Regions from separate parts of the Arthrobacter sp. 179 genome, predicted to be linked through region 3. Evidence: predicted binding sites of a transcription regulator. Region 3 holds the regulator's gene; each other region holds the start of a gene.
The links. The regulator LexA, encoded in region 3, represses DNA repair genes until DNA is damaged. The targets are predictions, from matches to a motif close to TCGAACANNTGTTCGA.
Positions count from the first base shown of each region.

Region 1: a site for LexA is predicted at 7,926-7,941, ahead of ruvA (Holliday junction branch migration protein RuvA). Genes of this name have one in related genera too.
Region 2: a site for LexA is predicted at 6,028-6,043, ahead of ACT3UE_RS09590 (LexA family protein). Genes of this name have one in related genera too.

Region 1 is NZ_JBQSYU010000003.1:443-10,282, reverse strand. It holds gene thrS (threonine--tRNA ligase) at 1-8, shown strand, start outside; gene ACT3UE_RS02650 (HIT family protein) at 12-572, shown strand; gene pdxS (pyridoxal 5'-phosphate synthase lyase subunit PdxS) at 727-1,623, shown strand; gene ACT3UE_RS02640 (GNAT family N-acetyltransferase) at 1,687-2,397, opposite strand; gene ACT3UE_RS02635 (M3 family metallopeptidase) at 2,394-4,415, opposite strand; gene ACT3UE_RS02630 (CapA family protein) at 4,467-5,699, shown strand; gene pdxT (pyridoxal 5'-phosphate synthase glutaminase subunit PdxT) at 5,853-6,530, shown strand; gene ACT3UE_RS02620 (YebC/PmpR family DNA-binding transcriptional regulator) at 6,533-7,291, shown strand; gene ruvC (crossover junction endodeoxyribonuclease RuvC) at 7,298-7,882, shown strand; gene ruvA (Holliday junction branch migration protein RuvA) at 7,993-8,616, shown strand; gene ruvB (Holliday junction branch migration DNA helicase RuvB) at 8,626-9,702, shown strand; gene yajC (preprotein translocase subunit YajC) at 9,834-9,840, shown strand, end outside.
Region 2 is NZ_JBQSYU010000013.1:58,300-68,139, reverse strand. It holds gene ACT3UE_RS09615 (thermonuclease family protein) at 1-890, opposite strand, end outside; gene ACT3UE_RS09610 (thermonuclease family protein) at 973-2,157, opposite strand; gene ACT3UE_RS09605 (TetR/AcrR family transcriptional regulator) at 2,450-3,073, opposite strand; gene ACT3UE_RS09600 (NADP-dependent oxidoreductase) at 3,216-4,223, shown strand; gene ACT3UE_RS09595 (Y-family DNA polymerase) at 4,278-5,579, opposite strand; gene ACT3UE_RS09590 (LexA family protein) at 5,572-6,012, opposite strand; gene ACT3UE_RS09585 (ribonuclease J) at 6,147-7,763, opposite strand; gene ACT3UE_RS09580 (acyl-CoA thioesterase) at 8,048-8,455, opposite strand; gene ACT3UE_RS09575 (SLC13 family permease) at 8,484-9,840, opposite strand, start outside.
Region 3 is NZ_JBQSYU010000015.1:44,364-54,203, reverse strand. It holds gene hisB (imidazoleglycerol-phosphate dehydratase HisB) at 1-155, opposite strand, end outside; gene ACT3UE_RS10390 (histidinol-phosphate transaminase) at 214-1,344, opposite strand; gene ACT3UE_RS10385 (LysM peptidoglycan-binding domain-containing protein) at 1,412-1,810, opposite strand; gene lexA (transcriptional repressor LexA) at 2,074-2,808, shown strand; gene ACT3UE_RS10375 (ATP-dependent DNA helicase) at 2,862-4,880, opposite strand; gene hflX (GTPase HflX) at 4,873-6,447, opposite strand; gene ACT3UE_RS10365 (class I SAM-dependent methyltransferase) at 6,636-7,283, shown strand; gene dapF (diaminopimelate epimerase) at 7,280-8,221, opposite strand; gene miaA (tRNA (adenosine(37)-N6)-dimethylallyltransferase MiaA) at 8,231-9,145, opposite strand; gene miaB (tRNA (N6-isopentenyl adenosine(37)-C2)-methylthiotransferase MiaB) at 9,152-9,840, opposite strand, start outside.

The DNA of each region.
Region 1 (9,840 bases), on a different contig from region 3:
AGGCGTAGTTGATGGGGACCCCGGAACACGACGAGGACATCACCGACGACTTCGAACTGGCCGGGGTCCCGGATTCCTTCCAACGCCTGTGGACGCCCTATCGAATGGCCTACATCAAACAGGGCCAGGGGCAGGTCAAGAACGAAGAGGACTGCCCTTTCTGCACCGGGCCCCAGCGCAGCGACGAGGAATCGTTGATCGTGCACCGGGGCAAGACGATGTTCGTGGTGCTCAACCTCTTCCCCTACAACTCCGGGCACCTGCTGGTGTGCCCCTACCGCCACGTCCCGGACTACACGGATCTGACCGTGGAGGAAACCGCCGAAATGGGGGCGGCAGCCCAACAGGCGATGCGTGTGCTGCGGGCGGTGGCGAACCCGTCGGGCTTCAACCTGGGCATGAACCAGGGGGTGGCCGGCGGGGCGGGCATCGCCGCGCACCTGCATCAGCATGTGGTCCCGCGGTGGAGCGGGGACGGGAACTTCTTCCCGATCATCGCCCGGACCAAAGCCATCCCAGCGGTCCTGGGGGACATCCGTCAGGACATCGCCGACGCATGGGACCAGGGCTGAGATCGACCGCGAGCACCAGTGGTGCTACATCATCGGCGCCGCGGTGGCGCCGAAGCACGCCCATCGCTGACCGGTGGCGTCATCGGGGGCGGTGATCACCGGCACACTGGCTTAGGATGGAGCGTACTTTCCCCCCGTTTTGAAAGGACCATACGTGTCCAGCACTGAGAACACCACCGGCAGTCCCCGGGTCAAGCGTGGCATGGCCGATATGCTCAAGGGCGGCGTCATCATGGATGTCGTCACCGCAGAGCAGGCCCGAATCGCTGAGGATTCCGGCGCCGTCGCCGTCATGGCCCTGGAACGGGTTCCCGCCGACATCCGCGCCCAGGGCGGGGTCTCGCGCATGTCCGACCCCGATATGATCGACAGCATCATCGACGCCGTATCGGTTCCGGTCATGGCCAAGGCCCGTATCGGCCACTTCGTGGAGGCCCGGATCCTGCAGTCCCTCGGGGTCGACTACATCGACGAATCGGAAGTCCTGACACCGGCCGACTACGTCAACCACATCGACAAGACGGACTTCACGGTCCCCTTCATCTGTGGTGCCACCAACCTGGGGGAGGCCCTACGCCGCATCAACGAGGGTGCTGCCATGATCCGTTCCAAGGGTGAAGCCGGCACGGGCGACGTCTCCAACGCCACGGGGCACATGCGCAAGATCCGCGCCGAGATCGCGAAGCTGTCCTCGATGCCCACGGACGAGCTCTACGTGGCCGCCAAGGAGCTGCAGGCACCCTACGAACTGGTCAAGGAAGTCGCCGAGGCGGGCAAGCTGCCCGTCGTGCTCTTCACCGCCGGCGGCATCGCCACCCCGTCGGATGCCGCGATGATGATGCAGCTTGGCGCCGACGGCGTGTTCGTCGGCTCAGGCATCTTCAAGTCAGGCAACCCGGCCCAGCGGGCCGCAGCCATCGTGAAGGCCACCACCTTCCACGACGACCCCTCCGTCATTGCCCAGGCCTCCCGCGGGCTGGGTGAGGCCATGGTCGGCATCAACGTGGAGGAGCTGCCCGAACCGCACCGCCTCTCCGAGCGCGGCTGGTAAACCCTCCTGAGCTGAAACGGACGGCTGGCCACTCATCCCGAGTGGCCGGCCGTTCGTGTCTTCCTACTGCACCAGATGGCGTCCCTTGCCCAGCAGCTCGAGGCCGTTGGTGCGGAAGAAGGCCGACGCCCCGGGGGTCGAAGCCGCCAGGACCTGGCCCGAACCTTCCTCGGAGTCGAGCCGTTCGACCAGGGCCCCCAGCAGGGCCGTTCCGGCCCGCTGACGCCGCCAGGAGCGGCCGACCGCCAGGGACTGGATCGACAGGTCCCCGCCGTCATGCAATTGACCGAACCCCCGTCCCGCCAGCGTTACGTCGGCGCCCCGGGCCACGGCTTGTTCGATCCGACGCTCCGGTTGCAGGACCGCCAGTTCTTCCCGGTCGGCCCCGGTGGCCTCGGGCAGGGTGGAGGATAATTCGACGCCGCCCTCCCACGGTTGGCCATCGCGGCCGGCTGCCGCCACATCTGCCGCGGACCCACCGTGCCAGAAGAGCGGGGGCGCGTCTCGGAAGCCCAGCTCGGTCAGGGCCTCGTCGCGGGCCGCGGCATTGAGGAAGACGTGGACTTCGCGGGCCCCCAGACGGGTTCCCTCCGCCAGTCCGGGGCGCAGCCCGGAGGCTTCGGGACGGGTGGGGAAGAGCAGGACCAACCGGGCCCGGGTCGGCTGATAGAGCCATTGGCAGCCGTGGGTGGAGAACTCCCGGCCACCGGTGGCCGCAGCCAGGGTCCGGTGCCAGTCGGTGAAGGCGCGCTGTGCGCCGGCTACGGTGCTCATTGGGCGGCTGCGTCCAGTCCGCGGCGCACCAGCAATGGCTCGAGCCGGGCTTCACGCCCGCGGAAGATCTCATAGGAGGCCAACGGGTCCCGGGTATTGCCCCGGGCCAGGAGTTCATGGCGGAACCGGTCGCCGTTGGCCCGGGTCCCACCACCATTTTCGGTGAACCACTCCACCGTGTCGGCGTCGAGGACTTCACTCCAGATATAGGAGTAGTAGCCGGCGGAATAGCCGCCATCGAAGATGTGCTTGAAGTAGCCGGTGCGGTAGCGCGGGACGATGACCTCGGGGGAGAAGCCCGCCTCGCGCAGCACCCGGTCCTCGAACTCCAACGGATCCCCCGGATCCTCCCCGGCGGCCAGGGAATGCCACTCCAGATCCAACAGGGCCGCCGCCAGGTATTCGGTCGTGGAGAAGCCCGCACCCCAGAGGCCCGCATCCTGGATCTTCTCCACGGCGCCGGCGGGCAGCGGTTCGCCCGTCTCCACGTGGAGGGCATATTTGGTGACGAGCTCGGCGTCGAACTGCCACATCTCGTTGACCTGCGAGGGATATTCGACGAAGTCGCGCGGCACCGAGGTCCCGGCGAGGGAAGGGTAGATCCCGTGGGCGAACAGCCCATGCAGGGCATGGCCGAATTCGTGGAACAGGGTCCGGCATTCATCGAGGGTCACCAGCGCGGGTTGGCCTTCGGCCGGGGCCGGGATGTTCAGGTTGTTGGTGACCACGGGCAGTTCGCCGAAGAGGGAGGCCCCGTCGCGGATGCTGTTCATCCAGGCACCGCCGGCCTTGGTGGGCCGGGCGAAGTAGTCGCCCAGGAACAGCCCCAACGTGCTGCCATCGGCGTCGGTGACCTCCCAGACCCTGACCTCGGGATGGTACACGGGCAGGTCGTGACGTTCGGTGAACTCCACCCCGTAGAGCCGCGTGGCTGCGGCGAAGACCCCCGCGTGGATGACCCGGTCCAGTACGAACCAGGGCTTCAACGCCGCGGCGTCCACGGCGTACTTCTCCCGCTGGACCCGGGCCGAATAGTAGGCGCGGTCCCAAGGGGCGAGTGGCCGTCCGGCCAGCTCGGCCATGGTCGCGGCCTCGGTGGCGGCATTGGCCAGGGCACCGGGGATGAGGCCGGCCAGACGTTCACGCACCGCCTCCACCGAGGGAGCGGTCTGGCCTTCGAGGACGTAGGCCGCGTGATGGTCATAGCCCAACAGGGCGGCCCGTTCGGCGCGCAACCGCGCCATGGAAGCGCCCAGCTCCAGGGTCCGGTTCGGTCCCTCCTGGCCACGTCGGGTGGAGGCCTCGAACAGCCGCCTGCGTGAGTCCTCCCGTTCCAACCGGGCCAGGGCCGGCTGCTGGGTCGGCAGGACCAGGGTCAACAAATAGCCGTGAAGATGTCCGGCCTCCGTGGCGGCACGGGCGGCCGAGGCGATCTCGGCGTCGGAGAGGCCCTCGAGTGCCTCGGCGGAATCGAAGAGCACCGCGGCGTCGTTCATCCCGGCCAACAACCGGGTCCCGTACCGGGTGGAGAGGGCGGAGATCTCCGCGTTCAGGGCCCGGAGGCGCTCCTTGCCCGCTTCATCGAGCCCGGCTCCCGCCTGGCTGAACCGGCGCAGCGTCTCGGAACTGAGGCGCTGGCGTTCGCCGTCGAGCCCACCGGCGGCTTCCACGGCGGACAGCCGGGCGTGGAGCTGCGCGTCGAGGTGCACGGCATCCTCGTGTTCGGTCAGCAGTGCCTGGATGTCGGCATCGACCTCCACGATGTCGTCGGTGCCGTGGGAAGGCCTGACATTGGAGAAGGCCATGACCGCCCGGCGCAGGGTTTCCCCGCTGGTTTCGAAGGCTTCGGTGGTGTTGGGGAAGGTGGGCTCCTCGGTGGAGGAGGTGATGGCGGCGATGGCGGCCAGCTGCTCGGCGATGCCGTGTTTGACCGCTTCGACATAATCCTGCGCCGTCAGGAGATCGAACGCGGGCATTTCGAAGGGCAGCACGCTTTTGCTGAGCAGGGGATTCGTCATGAAGTCAGTTTTTCACACCTGCGGACCGGACGCGACGCCTACCATCGGAGGATGAGCCACAGATCGTTGCCGACCCGCCGGCGGGCCGCCGTCCGAGTAGCCGCCCTGGTGGCCTCGCTGATCCTGCTGTCGGGCTGTTCAGGCGCCGATACCTCCCAGCCGGCCGGGACGGGAACGACGCCGCCGAATGCGGCGGCCCCGGCAACGGCGGGCAGCGCCACGGCGGCGACGACGGATGCGGAGGCCACCGGGCCGGACCCGATGCCCTCGTCCCGCGAGGAGGTCTCGGTGGTGGTGACCGGTGACGTGTTGCTCCACCCACCCCTGTGGGAACAGGCCCGGGCGGACGGTTCGGCCGCTACCCCCGACTTCGCCCCGCTGCTATCGGGTCTGGCGCCCTATCTTGCCGACGCCGATCTGGCGATCTGTTCGTTGGAGACCCCGGTCGGGACCGACAAGGGGCCCTATCGCGGGTACCCGTCCTTCGTGGTGCCCCCGCAGATCCTTCCGGCCCTGGCCTCCACCGGCTATGACGCCTGCACCACCGCCACGAACCATGCCGTCGACGACGGGACTTCCGGGGTCGAACGCACCCTGGACGCCCTGGACGAGGCAGGGCTGGAACATACCGGGACCTATCGCAGTGCCGCGGAGTCCCGGAAGCCGCTGATCCTGGAGGCCGGGGGAATCCGGGTCGGCGTCGTGGCAGCCACCTACGGGCTCAACGGGTTGAGCGCCGACACCGACTGGAGGGTCGATCTCATCGACACCGACCAGATGATCGCCCGGGCCAGACAAGCCCGCAAGGCAGGCGCCGACGTCGTGCTGGCCGGGTTCCATGCCGGCGAGGAGTACTCGACACGCCCGACCACCGAACAAACCCATATCGCCCACACCCTGGCGGACAGCGGGGAATTCGATGCGGTCTATTCGCACCACACGCATTCGGTGCTGCCGTTGGAAAAGCGCGACGGGGTGTGGATCGCCTACGGGTTGGGCAACTCGGTGTCCGCCCATGCCACCGATCTGGCGGTGAACCGGGAAGGGGTGAGCCTGAAGCTGGACTTCGTGAAGGAGGGGGACCGGTGGACGACCTCGGCCCCGCGTTGGGTCGGACACATCATGGCCCAGGACCCGGTGCGCTGGTGTGCCCTGCCGGCGAAGACCCCGTGCACGACGGCGGCCGGTGATGCCGCCTCGCTGAAACGCACGCGCTCGACCTTGAACGTCCTGGGCGCCGACGGGGACGGGGCCCGGCCTTGGCGCCCCGCAGCCTCCCCGTGACCAGCCCCGCAGCCTCCTCGTGACCAGGCCCGGGGCTGACGGTGCCTACCCGGTGGGCGGTCGGCCGGTGCGGGAACTATGCTGAAGCGTCCCATTTCCTCCGCCGCGGTGACGCGGTGCGACCCCGGCCCCACCCGGGAAAGGCGGTTCCACATGCTCAACGTCGGTGTCCTGGCCCTCCAGGGTGATGTCCGCGAACATGTGGCGGCGTTGGAATCCGTAGGCGCCCGCGCCGTTGAAGTCCGCCGGGCCGAGGAACTGGCGGGGCTGGACGGGATGGTCCTGCCCGGGGGCGAATCGACCACCATCGACAAGCTCTCCCGCATGTTCGGGCTCTCCGCCCCGTTGAAGGAACGCATCGCCGACGGGTTCCCGGTCTTCGGTTCCTGCGCCGGGCTGATCTTGTTGGCTGATCGGATCCTGGACCCCTCGACCGACCGCCAAGGCGTGTCGCAGCAGAGCTTCGGCGGCATCGACATGAGCGTCAGACGCAATGCGTTCGGCCGTCAGGTCGAGTCCTTCGAAACGGATCTGGCGTTCAAGGGACTGCCCGATCCACCCCGGGATGCCCGGTCTTCCGCCAGCGGACCCGCGGCGGCGGTGCGGGCGGTGTTCATCCGCGCCCCCTGGGTCGAATCGGTGGGCGAAGGGGTCGAGGTATTGGCCACGGTCCGGGTCCCGGCGGGCGGATCGGGCCCGGAGGCGGGAACGGACAGTAGAATCGTTGCAGTACGTTCGGGATCGCTGTTGGCGACGTCCTTTCATCCGGAAGTCACGGGGGAGCGCCGGATCCACGAACTGTTCATCCAGCTGATCAAGGGAGAAGCGTAAGCATGTCAGGCCACTCCAAATGGGCAACCACCAAGCATAAGAAGGCGGCCATCGACGCCAAGCGCGCGAAGTCGTTTGCCAAGCTCATCAAGAACATCGAGGTCGCAGCCCGTGCCGGCGGCGCCGATATGGCGGGCAACCCCGGCTTGGAAGTCGCCGTTGCCAAGGCGAAGAAGACCTCGGTCCCCAATGACAACATCGACCGGGCCGTCAAGCGCGGTGCCGGGCTGACCGGTGAGGTCATCGACTACGCCGAGATCATCTACGAAGCCCGCGGGCCGCAGGGTTCGGCACTGCTCATCGAATGCCTGACCGATAACAAGAACCGGGCCGCTTCCGAGGTGCGCCTGGCCATCAACCGCAGCGGCGGGACCGTCGCGGACCCGGGCTCGGTGGCCTACATGTTCACCCGCAAGGGCGTGGTCTCGGTGCCGAAGAACGACCTGACCGAGGACGATCTGCTCATGGCCGTGCTCGACGCCGGGGCCGAAGAAGTCAAGGAATCCCGCGACGGCTTCGAGGTGCATTGCGAGCCCACCGACCTGCAGGAAGTGGTCAAGGCGCTGGAGGAGGCAGGCATCGAATACGAATCCGATGAAGCCGAGTTCGTTCCCTCCATGCAGGTCCAGATCGATGCCGACGCCGCGCGCAAGTTCCTCAAGCTGGCCGATGCCCTGGAGGAACTCGACGACGTGCAGAACGTGTATTCGAATGCCGATCTCACCGATGAGGTCATGGCCGAGCTCGAAGCGGACGACTAGCACCCCATGGCGTTGCGTGTGGTCGGGGTCGACCCGGGGCTGACCCGCTGCGGTCTGGCCGTGGTCGACGTCGAACCCAACCGGCGGGCGTCCCTGGTCGACGTGAAGGTAGTCGGGACGACGCCGGACACCTCGTTGGACCAGCGACTGCTGGCCATCGCCGAAGGCATCGATGCCTGGTTGGACCGGCATCGCCCCGACGTGCTGGCCGTGGAACGGGTCTTCAGCCAACTCAATGTCAGTACGGTCATGGGCACCGCGCAGGCCTCGGGGATCGTGATCGTCGCCGCGGCCCGGCGGGGCATCCCGGTGGCTTTGCATACCCCGACCGAGGTGAAGGCGGCCGTGACCGGAAGCGGTCAGGCGAGCAAGGCCGCCGTAGGCAAGATGGTGGCCAAGATCCTCCGCCTGGACGAACCACCCCGCCCGGCCGATGCCGCCGATGCCGCCGCCCTGGCCATCACCCATGGCTGGCGCGGGGCGGCCCCCGGTTCGCAGGCCTCCAGCGGGGTCACCGCCGGCTCCAGCGGGTTGACCCCCGCGCAACGCGCCTGGGCCGCCGCCGAAGCAGCGGCCCGCAAGCCACGCTGACCGAGTCGGTGGGCCCGGATCCGCGGCCCGACGGGTAAGGTATTCGTAGATATGTTCGGATGCCGCCCAGCGGTCACCGATCACAGGACGACGCCGGAGGAAGGCTTTTCATGATCAGTTCGCTCAACGGTGTGGTGAGCCATGTGGCCCTGAACAGTGCCGTCATCGAGGTCTCCGGATTCGGGATGCTCGTCCAGGCAACCCCGCAGACCCTCTCGGGTCTGCATGTGGGCCGCGAGGCCGTGGTGCATACCTCGATGGTGGTCCGCGAGGACTCCATGACGCTCTTCGGTTTCGCCGAGCCGGGGGAGCGGGAGGTGTTCGAGGTGCTGCTCTCCGTGGCAGGGATCGGTCCGCGGCTCGCCCTGGCCGTCCTGGCGGTCCATACCCCCGAAGACGTCAGGGTGGCCTCCGCCGAGGGGGACACGAAGGCCTTCTCCCGGGTTCCGGGCATCGGCCCCAAGGGCGCCCAGCGGATCGTGCTGGAACTGGCCGGCAAGCTCGCCCCCACCGGGGAGGCCACCACCACGGCCCAGGCCGCCACCGTACCGGCGTGGAAGGAACAGGTGCTCGAGGCCCTGACCGGATTGGGGTGGTCCGATAAGGACGCCGAAAAGGCTGTGGCGGCCACCGCCAAGGCCGAGCCCGAACTCGTGGCCACCGCCCAGGTGGGCAACATCCTCAAATCAGTTCTGCGCGACCTGGGCCGTGGCGCCTCGGCCGGCGGACGATAGGCTGGAACCATGACCGAGAACCAGCAGATCACCGCCTCCTCCTCGGAGCCGGAGGAGCGGGCGCTCGAGTCGGCACTGCGCCCGAAGAACCTGCATGACTTCGTCGGTCAACCCCGGGTCCGCCAGCAGCTCTCGCTGGTCCTGGAAGCCTCACGGATCCGCGAACGCTCCGCGGACCATGTCCTGCTGTCGGGCCCTCCGGGGCTGGGCAAGACGACCCTGGCGATGATCATCGCGGCCGAAATGAACGCCCCGCTGCGCATCAGTTCCGGCCCCGCGATCCAGCATGCCGGGGATCTGGCCGCCATTCTTTCCTCGCTGACCGAAGGCGAAGTCCTGTTCCTGGACGAGATCCATCGCATGAGCCGTCCCGCCGAGGAGATGCTCTACATGGCCATGGAGGACTTCCGCGTCGACATCGTCGTGGGCAAGGGGGCCGGAGCCACGGCCATCCCCCTGGAGATCCCGCCGTTCACCCTGGTCGGGGCCACGACCCGTGCCGGTCTGTTGCCCGGGCCGCTGCGTGACCGGTTCGGCTTCACCGGGCACCTGGAGTTCTATGCCACCGAGGAACTCGAGCTGGTCCTGCGCCGTTCGGCCATGCTCATGGACATGTCGGTGAACTCCGCGGCCTTCGCCGAGATCGCCCTGCGTTCGCGCGGTACCCCCAGGATCTCCAACCGTCTGCTCCGCCGGGTCCGGGACTGGGCCCTGGTCCACGGGATCGAACAGATCGATGCCCGGGCCGCCTCCGCGGCCCTGGACATGTATGAGGTCGACTCCAAGGGCCTGGACCGGATGGACCGCAACGTCCTCGAGGCCCTGTGCACCAAATTCGCCGGAGGACCGGTGGGCCTGTCGACCCTGGCCATCGCCGTCGGACAGGAGACCGAGACGGTGGAAACCGTCGCCGAACCGTATCTGGTCCGTGAGGGCCTGCTCGGGCGGACGCCACGCGGGCGGATCGCCATGCCCGCCGCCTGGGAACATCTCGGATTGGCCATGCCCGCCCATGCGGTCCACTACGATGGCGCGGCCGGTCAATTCGGTCGCCAGGACCCCTCCGGGAACCCCGCCGGCAGCTGAGCCGGAGGGCGGGAATCGGCTCCGCGGTCACCCAACGTCCAGACTGGACCTATACAATAGTGACTTGCCCTCCGTGGGCGTTGTCGAAAACGCCCTCCGGAAGTCCCCGGAACAGAAACAGGTAGTAACTCTTGACCT
Region 2 (9,840 bases), on a different contig from region 3:
TTGGCCTCGGTCTTCTTCCGTGCTTCGGCTTTGGCCTTGGCCTTGGCCTTCACGGCGGCTTCGTGTTCCCGGGTCACCAGCAGCTGCCGGCGTTCCTTCAGGATGCCCTCCTGCCGGGTGGCTGCCGCCGTGGCCTTGGATAGCCGCGGAGCCAGTTTCCCGGCCACCACGGAACCAACGACGGCACGGACCGCGTCTCCGGAGTCATCGGTCCGGCCCAGCAGCAGATCGGCCGCCTTTCCCGCAGCAAGGGCCGTTGCCGCACCGGACAGGAGCCCCGAGGCCTCGGCAGAGGTTTGCGCGGTCGCCGTCGGAACCGTTGCCAGCTGGTCGATGGCCGATTCGATCTGAGCGGGAACGGTGCATTCGACCGTTGCACTAAAAAGTCCCGTTTCCTCCTCGAGCGCTTCCTGTTGGGCCGCGAGGACCTCGTCGTGGAAGCGGTGGTTGGGCTCGAACAGGACGGCCACCCCCAGGCCTTCGCGGGCGATGTCCGCATTGACCAGGTCCCCGTCCAGATAGACGCCGGCCAGGGTGCGATCGTAGCGATCGGTACGTTCGACGTCGTACTCGAGGTGGACCCCGGTTCCGGCAGGAAGCCGCTGGCGCAGATACTCGGTGGCCTCGGGGCCCAGGCACTGCACCGGGGTGTTGGGCTTCTTGGTCTCGGGGGTGTCGACGTTCAGCAGTCGGATGGTCTCCTCGGTTCCGTCGAGTGAGGCCACGAGGGTATCGCCGTCGACCACCCGGACCACGGTGGCATCCGCCCCGGAGCTGGACGGGGTGTCCACCGCCGCCGACCCGCCGGAGGTGCAGCCCGACAGGGCAACGGCGACCGCCACGGCAGCCACGACGAACCGCGGGCTCTTCCGCCATGGCGACGGGGTCACCGGATTCCGGACCGACATTGGTCTCCCCCCAGGATTGCCCGCACGCTTCGAATGGTTCAAAGCATAACCCCGGTGCGACCGATCACGGCTTCTTGTTCTTGCCGCCCCCGTCATGGCTCCTGCCGTGCTTCTTCTCTTTTTCCTTCTTCTTCTTGGCTTCTTCCTTCTTCTTCTGTTCGGCCTTCTTTTTCTGCTCGGCCTTCTTCTCGGCCGCCTTGCTCTTTTCGGCGGCCTTGCTCTTCTCGGCGGCCTTGCTCTTCTCCGCCGCCTTGCTCTTTTCAGCGTCTGCCTTGGCCTTCTGCGACGCGGCCGCACGCTCCTGGGCGGCCCGCTGCTCGGCAGCCCGCTGTTCCGCGGCGGCGCGTTCTGCGGCGGCCTTCTGCTCGGCCGCGCGTCGTTCGGCAGCGAGTTTGGCTTCTTCCTTCTTCTTCTTGTCCTCGGCCTTCTTCTTGGCCACCAGCTTGGTGTGGACGCCTTCGACTTCACCCAGGCGCTTCTTCGCCGCGCTGACGGTTCCGGAGATCTCCTTTTCCCACCGGGCCTTCTCGGAGGCATAGACCACGGCCTGCGCGGTACCTTCCTTGACGTCCATGCCGGTCAGCGATTCCTTGGCCGATTCGCCGTCCTTGAGCACCGATTTCAGGTCGTCGATCATGTCCTCGGCGGATTCGATGCTGCTCGGCGGGGCCTTCGACACGGACTGCATCCGCTTCATGGCCGGTTCCACCGTGGCGGCGATGGTGCATTTTTTGGAACCGTCGAACAGTCCCTTGCCCTGCTCCTGGGCGGAATCCTGGGCCTCCAGGACGCGGTCGTAGTAGGGGTTGTTGGGGCTTTGCTTTTCCGCGACGGCAAATCCTGCCTTGGCCATCTCCGCGTTGACGAAGTTGCCGGCGGAGAACGCCGCCGCCATGTTCTTCCTGCGCTTGGGAGGCATGTCGTCGTCGTATTCCAGACGGACCTTCTTGCCCTCCGGCAGCATCGTCTTCAGGTGTTCGGTGGCCTGGTCACCGAGGCATTCGGCATCATCGCCGGCGGCCGGGGCCAGGACGTTGAGCAGATCAACCGTCTTTTCCTTGCCGTCGACGTCGGCGATGAAGGTATCGCCGTCGAGCACCCGGACGACGACCCCGCCGAATTCAGGGACGTGGTTGTCCTTGAAATTGATGCGGCAGCCGGCCAACGACGACGTGACGACGAAGACTCCGACGACAACGGCCGCGGCCCTCTTCAAGGGGCGGTTGTTCAAAAGCGATGGATCCACCATGCGCTGGCCTCCAGTGGGTTGCGGGTGGTGTGACCACGGGCCGTGGACTACCGAATGTAGTACCACGGACCGGGATAGGCCAAGGCCACCCAACAAGTACGACGGCGGCCCGGTGGGCCACCCGGATCTATCGTCCGAGGCGCGCCGATGGCGCTAATGGTTGCGGAGGGGCGGGGTTGGACCCCGTTTCCGCGCATCCCGGGCGTCGGAGCGGGGCACAGCCGGGATGACATTCCACAAGGATTTTACCGTGGATCGACCGACAACCCCACATCGGCATGGTGCGCCGCCCTCAGGAGGCATGGGCCGGGGTGCTGAAGGCGGCCGCCGAACGCAGCGTGGCTTCCGCCTCCACGGGGTTGATCCGCGCCAGGGTCATCCCCGCGGTCAACAAGGCGAAGAGCAGACGGGCCCGCTCGTCGATCCGGGTTTCGGCCTGGGCGTCCGGTCCCTCCGGCGGGGCCTGATCCACGGCGGGCGCCGGCAGGTCACGGCGCAAGGCGGCAGCGAAGGCCCCGGTCACTTCGACCCGGTAGGCCTCCATGGCGGTACGCACCGCTTCGTCACGGCTGTTGCGTCCCGATGAGGCGGTGAGCAACAGGCATCCGCGCTGTGGGCCGACTTCCCCGCACACGGCATCGGCCAGGGAATCGAAGTAGGCGCCAAGCCCCGCGGCCCCGTCCCGGGCCGTGACCAGGACCTCGAGCCGGGGCCGGACCACCTGGTCCAGATAGCTCTGCACTGCCGCGTCGAAGAGCCCCCGCTTGGAGCCGAAGGCGTTGTAGATGCTCGAGCGGCCCAACCCCGTGGCCCGCTCCAGTTCGGGCATGGCCGCGGCATCGTAACCCGCGACCCAGAAGACGTCCCGGGCCGCTTGGATGACCTCATCCACGTCGAATGCCTTGCTCCGTGCCATGTGTCTCCTTCCGGCCCCGTCGAATCCCCCGGCATTGCGCTCGGGGTGAACTTCGCCTCAAAATGTTTATTTTGTATCGATCGTTCTAATATTATAGACCTATCGCAGTCAGCGATACCACCGACTTCAAGGGAGCAATTCCATGACTTCCAGTACACAGATCCAGCTCGCCCAGCGCCCCACCGGGTGGCCCGACCACGAGAACTTCCGCACCGCCGTCGTCGATCTTCCGGCATTGGGCGAAGGCGAGGTACGGGTCGCCAACGACTTCATCTCCGTCGACCCCTACATGCGCGGCCGGATGAACGACAACACCGGATCCTACATCCCCCCGTTCAACGTCGGCGAGGTCATGGGAGGCGGGGCCGTCGGCCGCGTCATCGAGAGCCGCGACGATTCGCTGGCCGAAGGCACCCTGGTCCTGCACGACCTGGGCTGGCGGGATGTCGCCCAGGGCCCTGCCGCAGGATTCCGCGCCGTACAGGAACTGCCGGGCCTGCCGGCGTCGGTCTACCTGGGCGCGTTGGGCATGACCGGCCTGACCGCCTGGGTCGGCCTGCTCGAGATCGCCTCCATGAAGGAAGGTGACACCGTCTTCGTCTCCGGTGCCGCCGGGGCCGTGGGGACGATGGTCGGCCAGATCGCCCGGCTCAAGGGCGCGGCCCGGGTCATCGGTTCGGCGGGCAGCCCCGAGAAGATCGAACTGCTGACCTCCAAGTACGGGTTCGATACCGCCTTCAACTACAAGGACGGCGATATCGCCGGCCAGCTGGCAGCAGCCGCCCCCGAAGGCATCGACGTCTACTTCGACAACGTCGGCGGCGAGCACCTCGAAGCAGCCCTCGGCACCCTGAAGACCGGTGGACGGGTGGCCCTGTGCGGGGCCATCTCGCAGTACAACATCACCGAGCCCGAGGCCGGCCCACGGAACATGGCCAACCTGATCACCAAGGGCCTGCGCCTGCAGGGCTTCACGGTCGGGAACTACACCGAGCACCTCCCGGCCTTCGCCGAACAGGCAGGGGCCAGGCTGGCGGCCGGGGAGCTCGTCTTCGACGAGACCGTGGTCGAGGGACTGGATCACGCGGTCGACGCGTTCCTGGACCTGATGCGCGGCGCCAACACCGGCAAGATGGTCGTCAAGCTCTAGCCGACACCATCCCGGGGCCCCGGCCTCCCCACCGCGGGGAGGCCGGGGCCGGATTCACGCGGTGACCACGGGCAGGTCGGACCATTCGGTGGTGTAGCGGGGCGAAGCGAATTCGCGTTTCATCGTCCAGGCCGCCGGTTCGGCCAGCCCGGCATGGCCCAACCCGATCGCCGCCTGTCCGAAACGGGCGCGCACATCCCCGAGCAGCGTCCCCATCCGGCGCTCCTCCCCCTCGGCCGTGAAGGCCTCGAAAGCCGCCTGGCCATCCGCCGGCTCCAGGCCCGAGAGCACCACCCCGGCCCGCACGTACCGCATCCCGGGGACCAACCGTTCCCGCATCGCCGCGACGGCGGTCCGGGTGAGCACGATCGGATCCTGCGTCGGCGCCGACAACCTCACGCCCACCACCGGATTCGCCCCCGGTGCTTCCGCGGATCCGGCAAAGCGGCTGACCCCGGCACTGACGGTGAGCATCGTGGCCCGCAATCCCTCGGCAGCCATCCGCGCGGCCCCGCGTTGGGCGTAGAGCGCCATCACCTGGTCCATGTCCGAGGCGGTGGTCACCGGGGTGGAGAAACTACGCGAGAACATGATCTGCGCCTTGTCCGCCCGCTCCTCGACCTCGGGAATGCACGGTGTGCCGTTGAGTTCAAGCACGGTGCGCTGCAGCACCACCGAGAACTTCTTGCGGATCACCAGCGGGTCCGCCGCCCGCAGATCGGCGATCGTTTCGATGCCCAGGGCGTTGAGGCGTTGCCCGTTTCTGGCCCCGACACCCCACAGCCCGGTGACGGGGACGCGTGATTGGATGCGGTGGATCTCCTCCGGCGGGACGCTGTCGAGTGAACAGACCCCACCCAGACCGGGGTTGTGCTTGGCCACGTGGTTGGCGAACTTCGCCAGGGTCTTGGTCGGGGCGACCCCCACGCAGACCGGGACCCCGACGTTGCGCCACACCGCTTCCCGGATCCGGCGCGCGCTGTCCCGCAGCCACGATTCGTCCCCCGGTAGCCCGATGAACGACTCGTCGATCGAGTAGACCTCCTGCCAGGCGCCGAACCGTCCGATGACCTCCATCACGCGGGACGACATGTCACCGTAGAGCTCGTAGTTGCTGGAGCGGGCCACCAGCCCCATGCCCTCCGCGCTCCCGGCGACCTGGAACCACGGGGTGCCGGTCTTGATGCCGAGCTGCTTGGCTTCGGGTGACCGGGCGACCACGCAGCCGTCGTTGTTCGAGAGCACGACGACGGGACGGCCTTCCAGTCGCGGGTCGAAGGCCCGCTCGCAGGAGACATAGAAATTGTTCACGTCCACCAGTGCCATGCGCCCGCGTCCGGGACCCGGCTCAGACATGGTGCAGGCAGCGGGTGACCACGCCCCAGACGGTGAGGTCCTCCAACGCCCGGACCATGACCGGACCGGTCGCGGGGTCGTCGGTGCGCAGCCAGACCCCATCGGCGTCGATGCCCAGGCGCCGGATGACCATTTCGGCCTCCAGGACGGCGATGACGACCCGGCCGTCGCGCACCGGAAGGGAGCGGTCCACGATCACCTCGTCCCCGTCGCAGATGCCCGAGGCGGCCATCGAGTTCCCCGCCACACGCATGATGAACGTGGACGTCCTATCGCGGATCAGATGCCGGTTCAGGTCGATCCCACCGTGGAAGTAGTCGCGGGCCGGGGACGGGAAGCCGCTGGCCTGGCGTTCCGCCGTCGGCCCGCCGGTGGCCTCATCCCCGCCGAAGGTGCCGGGCGGCGGGACATGCACGGGCTCCTGACCGAACACGACACCCCCCTGGAATAGAACAAACTTTCGATGACCAGCGTAGCATCACCGGCCCCGGTTCCCGAGCCGCCGTCGGGCACCAAAAAACCGGTCCCGATCGCAGGGATCGGAACCGGTTTGGTGGGCGGCGGAGCCTAGGCGTCGACGGTGATGACCGTGACGACGGGCTTGCGGCGCAAGGCGCGGTCGGACCAGCGCACCAGGGCCTGGGAGATCGCCCGTTCCGCGTCCGGCCCGGTCTTGACGCCCTTGAGTCCGTTGAGGGTCTTCTCCACGATGCCCACGGCCTTGCCGAGGTCCTTATTGGAGAAGCTGAAGCCCACCGGGAAGAACTCGGGGTCCTCCTCCAGGGCGCCGGTCGCCGGGTCCACGATGGCCAGCACGGTCAGCGCGCCGTCCTCGGCCAGACGGATGCGGTCCTGCAGGGACTCCTCCGTGGCCGCGCCGGCGACCATGTTCTCGACGTAGACGTAGTCGGCGGCGACGTTGCCCGAGACGCGGGCGACGCCGTCCTTGAGGTCGACGGTCACGCCGTCCTCGAGGACCAGTGCATTCTTGGGATCCACCCCGGTGCGCACCGCCAGTTCGGCGTTGGCCTTCAGGTGGCGGTGTTCGCCGTGGACCGGCATGACGTTCTTCGGGCGCACCAGATTGTAGCAGTACACCAGTTCGCCGGCCGAGGCGTGCCCGGAGACGTGGACCTTCGCGTTGCCCTTGTGCACCACGTTGGCGCCGAGCTTCGTCAGGTCGTTGATCAGGCGGTAGATCGAGGTCTCGTTGCCCGGGACCAGCGAGGAGGCCAGCAGGACGGTATCGCCTTCGATGAGGTCGATGATGTGGTCCTGGTTGGCCATGCGGGCCAGTGCGGCCATCGGTTCACCCTGCGAACCGGTGCAGATGATGACGACCTTCTCCGGCGCCATCTTGTCGACCTCCTTGAAGTCCACGAGCACGTTGCGCGGGATCTTCAGGTAGCCCAGCTCGCGGGCCGTGCCCATGTTGCGGACCATCGAACGGCCCACGAAGGCGACCTTGCGGCCGTACTTATGGGCGGAGTCGATGACCTGCTGGATGCGGTGCACATGCGAGGCGAAGGAGGAGACGATCACGCGGCGCGGGGCGGTACGCATGACGTTGTCGATGGCCGGCAGCAGATCGGCTTCGGCGGCCATGAAGCCCGGGACCTCGGCGTTGGTGGAGTCCGGCAGGAACAGGTCCACGCCTTCCTCGCCCAACCGGGCGAAGCCGGCCAGGTCGGTGATGCGGCGGTCCAGCGGGAACTGGTCCATCTTGAAGTCGCCCGTGGCCAGCACGGTGCCGGCACCGGTGCGGATCGCCACGGCCAGGCCGTCGGGGATGGAGTGGTTCACGGCCAGGAACTCGAGGTCGAAGGGACCGAACTTCTTGCGTTCGCCTTCCTTGACCTGGACCACGTTGGGCTTGATCCGGTGTTCCTGCAGCTTGGTCTTCACGAAGGCCAGCGTCAGCCGGGCGGAGATCAAGGGGATGTCGGCGCGTTCACGCAGCAGGTACGGGATGCCGCCGATGTGGTCCTCGTGGCCGTGGGTGAGCACGAGGCCCACCACATCGTCCAGGCGGTCGCGGATCGCCGAGAAGTCCGGGAGGATGACGTCGACGCCGGGGTGCTGTTCCTCGGGGAAGAGGACGCCGCAGTCGACGATGAGCAACTTGCCACCGTATTCGAAGACGGTCATGTTGCGGCCGATCTCTCCCAGGCCGCCCAACGGCATGACACGCAGGGCTCCCTTGGCGAGTGCGGGCGGGGTCTGGTGCTGCTTTTTTCTCAAGAGTGTCCGTTCTCTGTGCTGTTCTGGTTTCTTCGGTATCCGGCCGGCAGCGTCAGGTGAACAGTCGACGCCGGAGCGAACCGGGAAAATCAAGGGCTTCAGCGACCCACGGGCGGCAGAAGCATATCTACCTCGACTTTACCACCGCTTCGGCGCTACGCCGCCGTCGGGCCCCGCGCAGCAGCGACCCCGCGCGCTTCCGGAGGAGGAATCGTGCGGTGGACCGGTTATTCGGCGGGGTCCTGCACCAGATGCCTGCCCAATGCCTCGCGCTCGTCATCGGTCAACGCGCGGGAGGCCGCACCGTCGGCCGCCAACGGGACGATGACCGTGGTGCCCACGAACACGGTCGTCCCGTCCTGGACGCCGGTGTGTCGCAGGGTGAAGGATTTCGTCCCGATGCGCTCGATGCCCAGGCCGATGGTCATCGACGGGATGTATTCGGCCTGGGCCAGGTAGTCCACGGTCATCGAGGCGACGACCACCCCCATCAGCAACCGGGCGAACCCGTCCTCGGTGCGGATCCACCGCACCCTGGCTTCCTCCATGAGGGTGACGATGCGGGCGTGGTTCAGGTGGCCGTTGGCATCCTGATCCGACCAGCGCAAGGCAATGGTGACGTCCGTGGAACTCATGGCCCCACCCTACCGGGGCCGCTGGCGGCTAATAGACGACGTCGAAGACCCAGACCGCCAACGTCATGGTGGTCAAAGTGGTCAGGACCAGCGAGATGACGTTCAGCCAGATGCCGGCCTTGAGCATGTCGGAGATCTCGACGTAGCCGCTGGAGTAGGCGATGGCATTGGGCGGGGTGGCCACCGGCAACATGAAAGCACAGGTGGCGGCGATGGCGACGGGAACCACCAGGAGCATCGGGTCCAATCCCAGCCCGACGGCGACCCCTCCGATCAGCGGCAGGAACGCGGCCGCGGTGGCCGTGTTGCTGGTCAGTTCCGTCAGCCCCAACACGATCAGGGCCACGGCGGCGATCAGGACCACCACCGGCAGGAAGCCCAGGCCGTCCACTTGTTCGCCGACCCATTTGCTTAGGCCGGTTTCGGTGAATTGAGCCGACAGGGCCAGCCCGCCGCCGAAGAGCAGCAGGATGTCCCAGGGCAGTTCCTTGGCACTGCCCCAGTTCAGCAGCGGGACGCCCTTGCGCAGGTTCGCCGGGATGATGAACAGGGCCACGGCGACGCACATCGCAATGACGGCATCCTCGATGGAGGTATCGGGCCACAGCAGCGGCACGGTGATCCAGGAGGCCGCGGCGAGCACGAAGATCGCCAGGACCAGTTTCTCCCCGACGTTCATCCGGCCCAGCTTCTTGTACTCATCGGAGATGAGCTGGCGGCCGCCGGGGATCTCGCTGATCTCGGGCTTGAAGATCACGAAGGTCAGCAGGTACCAGGCCACCGCCATGAAGACGACCGACATGGGAACGCCCACCAGCATCCACTGTCCGAAACCGACATGGATGTCGTGGGCCTGTTGCAGATAACCCACCATCAGGGCGTTGGGCGGGGTCCCGATGACGGTGCCCAGCGAGCCGATGGAGGCGGAGTAGGCGATGCCGAGCATCAGGGCGATCCCGAATTTCGGGGGTACCTTCTTCTCATCGCTCATCCGCGCGGTCAACGCCAGCACCGACATCCCGATGGGCAGCATCATCACCGCCGTGGCGGTGTTGGACACCCACATGCTCATGAACCCGGTGGCGATCATGAACCCGCCGATCAGCTGGCGGGGCTTGGTCCCCACCAGCAGCACGGTGGCCAGCGCGATCCGCCGGTGCAGGTTCCACCGTTGCAGGGCCAGGGCGAGCATGAAGCCACCCATGAACAGGAAGATGATCGGATTCGCATACGGTGCCGCGGCATCGCCCATTCCGGCGACGTTGAGCATGGGGAACAACACGAGCGGAAGCAGCGCGGTGGCGGCCAACGGGATCGCCTCGGTCATCCACCACAGGGCCATCACGGTCGCCACCGCGGCGGTGAACCGGGCGGGTTGGGCCAGA
Region 3 (9,840 bases):
TTTGCCAGCGCCGTGAGCATGTGGTCGTAGAACGGGACGCTGGTGCTGATGTTCGCGACACCCGTGCCGTCCAGGTCGAGTTCGACGGTGACGGTGGACTCGCTGGTGGCACGCTCCATGCGGGCTCGGCGACCGCCGAGCAATTCTGCAGACATGGGTATTCCTTCGGTGTGGGTGGGGCGGGCGGCGACGGTGGCGGCCCGCAGGTTAAGTCTAGCTGTCGTGCCCGGTGCCGGTATCCGCGGCGGGGCTCAGGAGGCCCTCCAAGGCCTGGAGGAATGCGGTCGTCTCGGTCTCGGTTCCAGCGGTGACCCGCAGATGACCGGCGATGCCCACATCTCGGATGAGTACCCCGGCCTCGAGCAGACCCTGCCAGATGGCACGGGAATGCTCGAGCCCGCCGAAAAAGACGAAATTGGAGTCACTGACTGCCGGTTCCAACCCCAACCGGGTGAGTTCGCGGACGATCCTGTCGCGTTGGCCCTTGATGTCCTCGACCGTGGCCAGCAGCGCATCGACCTGTTTCAAGGCGGCATTGGCGGTGGCTTGGGTGACGGCCGAGAGGTGGTAAGGCAGACGGACCAGGCGCAGCGCATCGGCGATTTCCGGGGCCGCCGCGAGATAGCCCAGCCGGGCCCCGGCCAGCGCGAAGGCCTTGCTCATGGTCCGGGTGACGATCAGTCGTTCGCGGCCGGGCAGCAGTGTCAGCGCGGATCCGGTCCCGCTGAGTGCGAATTCGGCGTAGGCCTCATCGACGATGACGATCGCCTGGCTGGCACGCCCTGCCTCGTATACCGCTTCCACGACGTCCAGTCCCAGGGCGGTACCCGTCGGGTTGTTCGGCGAACAGAGGATCACGATATCCGGCGCCGCCTCCGTGACCTGGTCCGCTGCGGATCGCGCGCTGAGTCCGAAGTCACCGCTCCGCTCTCCGGCGAGGTAGGTGGTGTCGGTCCCGCTGGCCAGCAACGGGTACATCGAATACGTGGGCGGGAAGCTCATCACGGTGCGTCCCGGCCCTCCGAAGGCCTGGAGGATCTGCTGCAGGACCTCGTTGGATCCGTTGGCGGCCCACATGTTCGCCGCATCCAGCCCGTGTCCCAAATAGTCGGCGAGGCGTTCGCGGAGTTCGGTGAATTCACGATCCGGGTAACGGTTCAGGGACGCAGCGGCGGCACTGACCTCTTCGGAGATGGCCCGGCTTACTGCCTCGGGCAACGGATGGGTGTTCTCGTTGACGTTCAACAGGATGGGCACGTCCAGTTGCGGTGCGCCGTAGGGTTCGATGCCACGCAGGTTTTCACGCAGGGGCAATTTGGCCAGTCGTTCCAGCTGATCACTCACGACCCCATTCTATTGCCCGTGCCCCGCAGTCGGGAATCGGACCGGGTGACAGGGTCATAAAGCGGGCCTAATCGCCCGTGGGGACGAAGATCTCCTGGCCCGGGACGAGGACCGATCCGTTCAGGTCGTTCATTTCCGTGATTTCCGCCATGACGTCACGGCGGTCGCGCTGCGGGGCGAACTCCTCGGCCAGCGCCCAGACCGTGTCGCCCTCCATGACGGAGACGGTCGTGGCTTCCACCGCGGTCGTATCCGATGCGTCCGAGGCCATGACCGGGGCGGTGAAGATGCCAGCGAGGACGAGCAGGGCGGTGGCTGCCAGCATGACCGGCAGGCCAATAAGGATGAAGCGCCCCCGGCGCGTCAGCTCCAGCCGGCCCCGAGGGGTGGAGGCATGGGCCGGGGCGGTGGTCGGAACGGAGTCCGCCTTGAGGGACACCGGGGCTGCGAGTGCGATCTGCGCCATGGTCTGACCTTCCTGTTGTCCGCCGAAGCGGGTTCTCGTTGCGGGTGTCGAACCCGATCTTCGAACTCATATTCGAACTTCTATCTCATTTTTAGCATCTATGTACGAAGATTGTCGAGACACGTTCGAATAAATCTTTGAATGAAGTCCGTGACTGCCCTAGAGTGGAAGACATCGGCTGGATGGATGAGAGTCCACCAGTTGCATCCGACACATTGCGCACAGCCCCGGTACGCCGGCGATTTACCAGGACGGGATGGATCATGAGCTCAGCGGAGAATCCGGCGCCGAAGAAGGCACCGAAGGGGTTGACTGTCCGGCAGAGGCGGATCCTGGAAACCATCCAGGAGGCCGTGACCGCCAAGGGGTATCCGCCGTCCATGCGCGAAATCGGCGATACGGTCGGGCTGGCGAGCTTGTCCAGCGTCACCCACCAGCTCGCCCAGCTGGAGAAGCTCGGCTACATCCGGAGGGATCCACGCCGCCCCCGGGCCATGGAGATCCTGCGCCCGCTGGCCCCCGAGGTCACCGGGACCCCGGAGGCCTCGCAGCCGGCTCCCGCCCCGCGGGAACCGGAGCAGCTTCGGCCCCGGCTGACCGTGGTGGACTCGGATGATTCCGACGAGGTGGCCCGGGTTCCGCTGGTGGGCCGCATCGCCGCCGGTGGACCAATCCTGGCGGACCAGGCGGTCGAGGATGTCATGTCATTGCCACGCCAACTCGTCGGGCACGGTGAACTGTTCATGCTCAAGGTCAGCGGGGATTCGATGGTCGAGGCAGCCATCTGTGACGGGGACTGGGTCGTCGTCCGCCGTCAGCAACATGCGGAGAACGGCGATGTCGTCGCGGCGCTGCTCGATGACGAGGCCACGGTGAAGACCTTCAGGCAGCGCGACGGCCACACGTGGCTGCTGCCACAGAACCGCCAGTACGAGCCGATCCTGGGCGATCATGCCACCGTCATGGGCAAGGTCGTTTCGGTGATGCGTTCGATCTAGGCCGCGGTGTACTTCCAGGAGGGCCCGTCCGCGGACGGGCCCTCCTTTCATGTCTAGTCCTCGCTCGCCGCCAGACGCCTCAGCGACCCCAGCACGACGTCCTTGTCCGTGGTCGACCACATCGGGGGCAGCGACGCACGCAGGTAGTTTCCATAGCGTTCGGTGGCCAGCCGTGAATCCAAGACGGCCACCACGCCACGGTCCCCCGTGGAACGGATCAACCGGCCTGCCCCCTGGGCCAGACGGACTGCTGCATGGGAGGCGGAGACGGCCATGAAACCGTTGCCCCCATGTCGGGCAACGTCGCGGCTGCGTGCCGTGGACAGCGGGTCGTCGGGGCGTGGGAAAGGGATCCTGTCGATGACCACCACCCGGCATGACTGACCCGGCACGTCGACTCCCTGCCAGAGGGTCATGGTCCCGAACAGGCAGGTATCGCGTTCATCGGCGAACTGCCGGACCAACGTGGACATGCTCGACTCGCCCTGGCAGAGGATCTCCGGGTCCACCCGTGGCCGCAGCGCTTCGGCGGCCTCCTCGGCGGCCCGCCGGGAGGAGAACAATGCCAGTACTCCCCCGCCGGAGGCCCCGATCAGGTCGGCGAGCTCATCCAGGGCCTCGGTCGATACGTTTCGCGATGGTTTGGGCAGATGCCGCGCAACATAGAGCATCCCCTGCCGGGCATAGTCAAAGGGGCTACCGACATCGATGCCCGTCCACGCGGGAGCCCCCTCGCCGAGCAGCCCCAACGATCCGGCCACCGGTTCGAAGGCAGCACCTATGGCCAGGGTCGCGGAGGTCAGGACGACCGTGCGGCCGTCGAAGAGGCCCTCACGTAATTTGCCGGCCACCGACAGTGGAGCGACATTGATCGTCGCGGGGGCCGAGTCATCCGGGGCGCTGTAACCGGCCCCCGGGGTGAAGTTGCCTTGGCGGGATATCCAGACGACCTCGCGTTCATCGGCGGGTCCATCGAGGCGTTCGCACTGTTCCTGCAGATACATCAACTGCGAGCGGGCCATCTGGCGTCCGCCGTCAGCGGTTTCGCCATTCCCCGGTTTCGAGTCGGACAGGGCCGTACGCGCCGCTTCGCGCACGGCGGCGATGGCGGCGACCTGCTCTTCGTTCAGCCCCTTGGGCAGCAGCCCGGTCGGCACTCCCTCCAGGGAGTCGGACAGGGTCTTACCCGCCTGGTTGAGGGCTTCGACAGCGACGCCTTTGCAGTTTCTGCGGGTCGCGGTGGCCGCGGCGGCAACCAGCGCTGCCGAGATGGGGCGGGTCACCGAATTGGTGACCCGGTCCTGGAGTTCATGGGCCTCGTCGATGATCACCGTGTCAAATTCCGGCAGCACCGCCAATCCCTCGAACGCCGAGACGGCCAGCAAGGCGTGGTTGGTGATCACGATGTCGGCATCGCCGGCCTTCTTGCGGGCCAGTTCGCTGAAGCATTCCTCGGCCATCGGGCACCGCTGGGCACCGAGGCAGTCCATGGCACTGACGGAGACCTGCCGCCAGGCACGTTCGCTGACCCCCGGGACGAGATCGTCCCGGTCCCCCGATTCGGTTTCCTCGGCCCATTCGCGTACGCGAACGACTTCCTGGCCCAGTGCCGAAGTGGGCCCCGTGCCGGCGGTCAACGGGCGGGCCGCCCCGTCATCGCCCAACGCGAAGAGCGCCCCTTCATCCTCGTCGGGGTAGCCGCCTCCCAGCTTGTACTTGCAGACATAGTTCGATCGCCCCTTGGCCAGGGCGACATCCAGGTGCCGCGGCAGCTCGTCATCCAGGTTCTCCAGGAGCCGGGGAACGTCCCGACCGACGATCTGGGCCTGCAGGGCCAAGGTCGCGGTGGAGACGACCACCGGTTTATCTGCTTCGAGGGCGTGGGCGATCGCCGGAACCAGATAGGCCAGCGATTTACCCGTCCCGGTGCCGGCCTGCACCAGGAGGTGCTTTCCGCTTTCGAAGGCCTCCACGACCTGTTTGGTCATCTCATGCTGTCCGGGCCTGCTTTCCCCGCCCATGCGTTCGACCGCCTGATCCAGGAGGGCGACCACCTCTTGTACTTCAGCCATGTACGACGAACTGCTCCAATTCCGCGGCGAGTGCACCGCGTACCTTCACGGACAGACGGGTCCCTTCATCCAGGTGCTCGGTCTCCAGGATCTCCGCGTCGGAGCCGTGCAGCCGGTGGACCAGATCACCACGGTCATAGGGAATCAGCAATTCCATGGCCACATCCGGACGGGGGATGGCTTCGCTGATCGCCGCAAGCAGTCCGGGGATCCCCCCGCCGGTCCGGGCAGAGACCACCACATGGTTCGGTTCGCGTTGACGAATGCGTTCGACGACGAACGGATCGGCGATATCGGCCTTGTTCAACACGATGATCTCTGCAATGTCCTGCGCGTCGACCTCGGTGAGGACCTCCCGGACCGCATGGATCTGGCCTTCGGGGTCGGGGTGGGAGGCATCGACCACGTGCAGGATCAGATCGGCGTCGGCGATTTCCTCGAGGGTCGAGCGGAAGGCCTCCACCAGTTGGGTGGGCAACGACCTGACGAATCCCACGGTATCGGCAATGGTGTACCCTAAGCCATCTTCGGTTTCCGTGCGCCGGACCGTGGGATCCAGCGTGGCGAACAGTGCGTTCTCCACCAGCGCCCCGGCGTCGGTCAAGCGGTTCAGCAGCGAGGACTTTCCCGCGTTCGTGTACCCGGCAATGGCCACCGCCGGAACGGCATTGCGTTTCCGGTTCGAGCGTTTGGCATCACGTGCCGGTTTCATGCCCTTGATCTCGCGACGGAGTTTGGCCATGCGGTCACGGATCCGTCGACGGTCCAATTCGATCTTGGTCTCGCCGGGGCCGCGTGATCCGATGCCACCGCCCGCGGTCCCGACCCGGCCACCGGCTTGGCGTGACATGGATTCGCCCCAGCCACGGAGGCGGGGAAGAAGGTATTCAAGCTGGGCCAGTTCGACCTGGGCCTTGCCCTCACGGCTCTGCGCATGTTGGGCGAAGATGTCCAGGATCAGCGAGGTCCTGTCGATGACCTTCACCCGGACGATGTCCTCCAACGCCCTGCGCTGGGATGGAGCCAGTTCGGAATCGACGACCACGGTATCGGCCCCGGTGCTGGCCACGACATCGCGCAGCTCCTGGGCCTTGCCCGAGCCCAGGAACGTGGCTGGATCCGGTTTCAAGCGGCGCTGGACCATGCCATCCAGGACTTCCGATCCCGCTGTTTCGGCCAAGGCGGCCAGTTCCCGCAGGGAGTTTTCCGCTTCCTGGGACGTTCCTTCGGTCCAGATTCCGGCGAGTACCACCCGTTCCAGCCGAAGCTGCCGGTTTTCGACCTCGGTGACGTCTTCCAGCTCGGTGGACAATCCGGCGACGCGGCGCAGCGCATGGCGTTCGGACAGATCGCGCTGGTCGCCATCGCTTGATGAGTGTCCGTCACCCTTGCCGTCCAAGGCCAGGGCTTTGCCGCCCAGCGGCGCCTGGGCGCGCCTGTCGTCAGCACGCTGGGGCGTGGCACGGTCGGTGGCATCGTCCGTGGCCAGAATACGGTCGATGACGGATTGGATCTCGTCCTCCGGGAGGTTTCGATCGTCCGGGTTGGGCTCGTTATGAGTGGTCATGTTCCCCTTTGAAAGGATTCGTACACCAATTCTAGTCCGGGTCACCGACAGGTGGCTGGTTTCCTCCACAGGCCGAAACCCGAGAGTGCCCGAACCGTGAGTGATTGGGATAACTCTATCACTGAAACCGTCGGGCCGGGAAGACCGGGATTCGCTTTGGCGTCACCCTGACGGTTAATCTTCAACCCATGGGTTCGGACCACTACTTCAGCGCACAACCGTCGACGCCATTCACCCGCAGGAGCGTCCGCGTGATGCTCGGCGGCACGGAACACGCCGTCAACACCGCCGGAGGCATCTTCAGCCCGGATGGAATCGACAAGGGAACCGCGGTCCTGCTGTCCGGGGTGCCCGCCCCGGCGGCGGAAGGCCACCTGCTCGACATCGGCTGCGGCTGGGGTCCGATCGCCTTGAGCATGGCTCTGGCTTCCCCCTCCGCCACCGTCCATGCCGTGGACGTCAACCAGCGCAGCCTGGAACTCACCCGCGAAAACGCGCAGGCCCTGTCCCTGGACAACGTGGTGGCCACGGCCCCCGAAGCCGTCGATGACGACCTGAGGTTCCAGACCATCTGGTCCAATCCCCCGATCCGGGTGGGCAAGGAAATCCTGCATGGGATCCTGCTCCACTGGTTGCCCCGGCTGGCTGTCGGCGGAACTGCCTGGTTGGTCGTCCAGAAGAACCTGGGCTCGGATTCACTGCAACAGTGGCTGGTTCGGGAACTCCCCACCGGGTTCATCGTCGATCGATACTCCAGCGCCAAGACCTTCCGCATCCTGAGGGTGCGCAACACCACGGATGCCTCCGGCGTGGGCACGACTCCCTCGAAGGACTAGACCAGGGTCCCCTCGGCCACCAGTACCGCAGGTCCCTCCAGGACCACATGCTCGCGGCCCTCGGGAGCCGTCACGAACCGTACGGAGACGGTCCCGCCGGGAACGTGCACGTCCCAGCGGCGTGCCGAGGCCCCACCGGCCCAGTGTCGGGTCGCCACGACGGCGGCGCAGGCGCCGGTGCCACACGAAAGGGTCTCGCCCACACCGCGTTCATGGACGCGCATGCGGATGGTTCCGACACCGTCGTTGACCAGCGGATCCGACGGCAACACGAACTCCACATTCGTCCCGTGCTCGGGGACGGGGTCGACCACCGGCATCCGGTGCAGATCCAGCTGGTCCAGCTCGGTCGCCTCGGAGAGCGCGACGACCGTATGCGGGTTGCCCATGTCCACGCTCAGGCCCGGGCGCGGGACCTCCAACGAGGCGTCCACGATGCTGTCCAGGGCCCGTTCATGGGCCTGGTCGGGGAAGAGGAACTCCCACGGGCCCATGTCCACCGAGTACCCGGCGGCAGAGCGGGAGACCACCTTCACCCCGGCCCGGGTGCCGATCGTCAGGGAATCGCCGTCGGCCAGGGAAACCAGAGCACGGGAGACCAGGAAATGCACGAAGACGCGCACCCCATTCCCGCACATCTCGGAGACCGAGCCGTCGCCGTTGCGGTAATCCATGAACCATTCGGCCTCCGGGTGCCGGGCCAGCAACTCCCGCCCCTCGGCCAGGGTCTCTGAACGGATGGCACGGATCACTCCGTCGGCTCCGAGGCCGAGATGACGGTCGCAGAGGGAAGCCACCTGCGCGGGAAGGATGTCCTGTCTGTTGTCCGGGTCTGAGAACAGGATGAAGTCATTGCCCGTTCCATGGCCCTTGGTGAAGTCCAGGCCCGAGAGGGCCGACAGGGTTCCGCTGGGGTGATCGGATTCCGTAAAGCTCATGGTCCCAGCCTACGTGCCCGGGGATACTTCGAATTCCCGCACGGATGCTTCCAGCGCTGCCCACAGATCCGGGTCCGCGGCATCGAACCAGTGGACCCGGGGATCGGCTCTGAACCAGGTGATTTGGCGGCGGGCGAAGCGGCGGGTGGCCACGGTGGTTGATTCGATGGCCTGCTCGATCGTCGCGGTGCCTTCCAGCACCTGAAGGAACTGGGCGTAGCCGATGGCCCGGGAGGCGGTCCTGGTCTCGCGCAGACCGAGGGCCGCCAACGACTCCACTTCGTCCAGCAGCCCGGTTTCATGCATGGTGCGCACCCGGTGTGCCACCTTGGCGTGCAGCAGTTCGCGGTCGATGTCGAGTCCGAGTTGGAGGGTGGGTTGCCGGTAGTCGCGGCGCGGCATGTAGGAGCTGAAGGGCCGCCCGGTCAGCTCGTGGACCTCCAGGGCCCGGACCAGTCGGCGCTCGTCCAGATCCCGGGCCGATGACACCGGGTCCGCCACGGCCAGACGACGGCGCATCCCGGCCACACCGTCCTCGGCCGCTTCGGCTTCCAGCCGCCGTCGAATCGTCGGATCGGTGGGCGGGAACTCGAGTTCGTCGATGACGGCCCGGACGTAGAGTCCGGAGCCGCCGACCAGGATCGGCAGCCGGCCACGGTCCTGGATGCCGGCGATCGCTTCCCGGGCCTGCTGTTGGAACGTGGCCACGCTGGCTTCATCGTCGATGTCCATGATGTCCAGCAGGTGGTGCGGGACCCCACCCCGCTCGGCCGGGGCCAGTTTGGCCGTGCCGATGTCCATGCCGCGGTAGAACTGCAGGGCATCGGCGTTGACGATTTCCCCGTCGAGGCGCCGGGCGAGGGCGATGGCGGCGTCGGATTTGCCGGTGGCCGTTGGCCCGACGATCGCGATCAGTGGCCTCATGCCGGGCTAAGCGCGCGGGGGCAGGGCGGGCATGCCCAGCGAGACGCCCTGGCCCGCTGCCCCCTGGCCGGTGCCGCAGGAGTCGGCCTGCGAGCGGTCCCAGGCGTCCCCGGCGCGTGAACGACGCAGGTGGTATTGGGCCGTGGTCGGTGGATCGGCGATCAGGTGGAAGGCTGCGGCTTCAGTGATCGTGACGTTGACCAGGTCACCCGGACGGGGGGCTTCGGCGCCGTCGGGCACGGAGAAGTGGACCAGCCGCTGGTCGCGGGCACGGCCCGTCAGCCGGTGGGTCTGCTCGGCCTTGCGTCCCGGCTGTGCGGTGACCATGACTTCGACTTCACGGCCGAGTTGCCGGGCATTCTCTTCGGCGCAGATCCTGTCCTGGAGCGCGGTCAGCCGTTCGTAGCGTTCCTGGACGACTTCCTTGGGCAGCTGATCGGCCAGTTCGGCCGCCGGGGTCCCGGGGCGCTTGGAATATTGGAAGGTGAAGGCGCTGGCGAACCGGGATTGCTCGACGACATCCAGGGTCGCCTGGAAGTCCTCTTCGGTTTCCCCGGGGAAGCCAACGATGATGTCGGTGGTGATGGCCGCCTCGGGCATGCGCTGACGTACCCGGTCCAGGATCCCCAGGAACTTCTTGGAACGATAGGAGCGGCGCATGTCCTTGAGCACCCGGTCGGACCCGGACTGCAGGG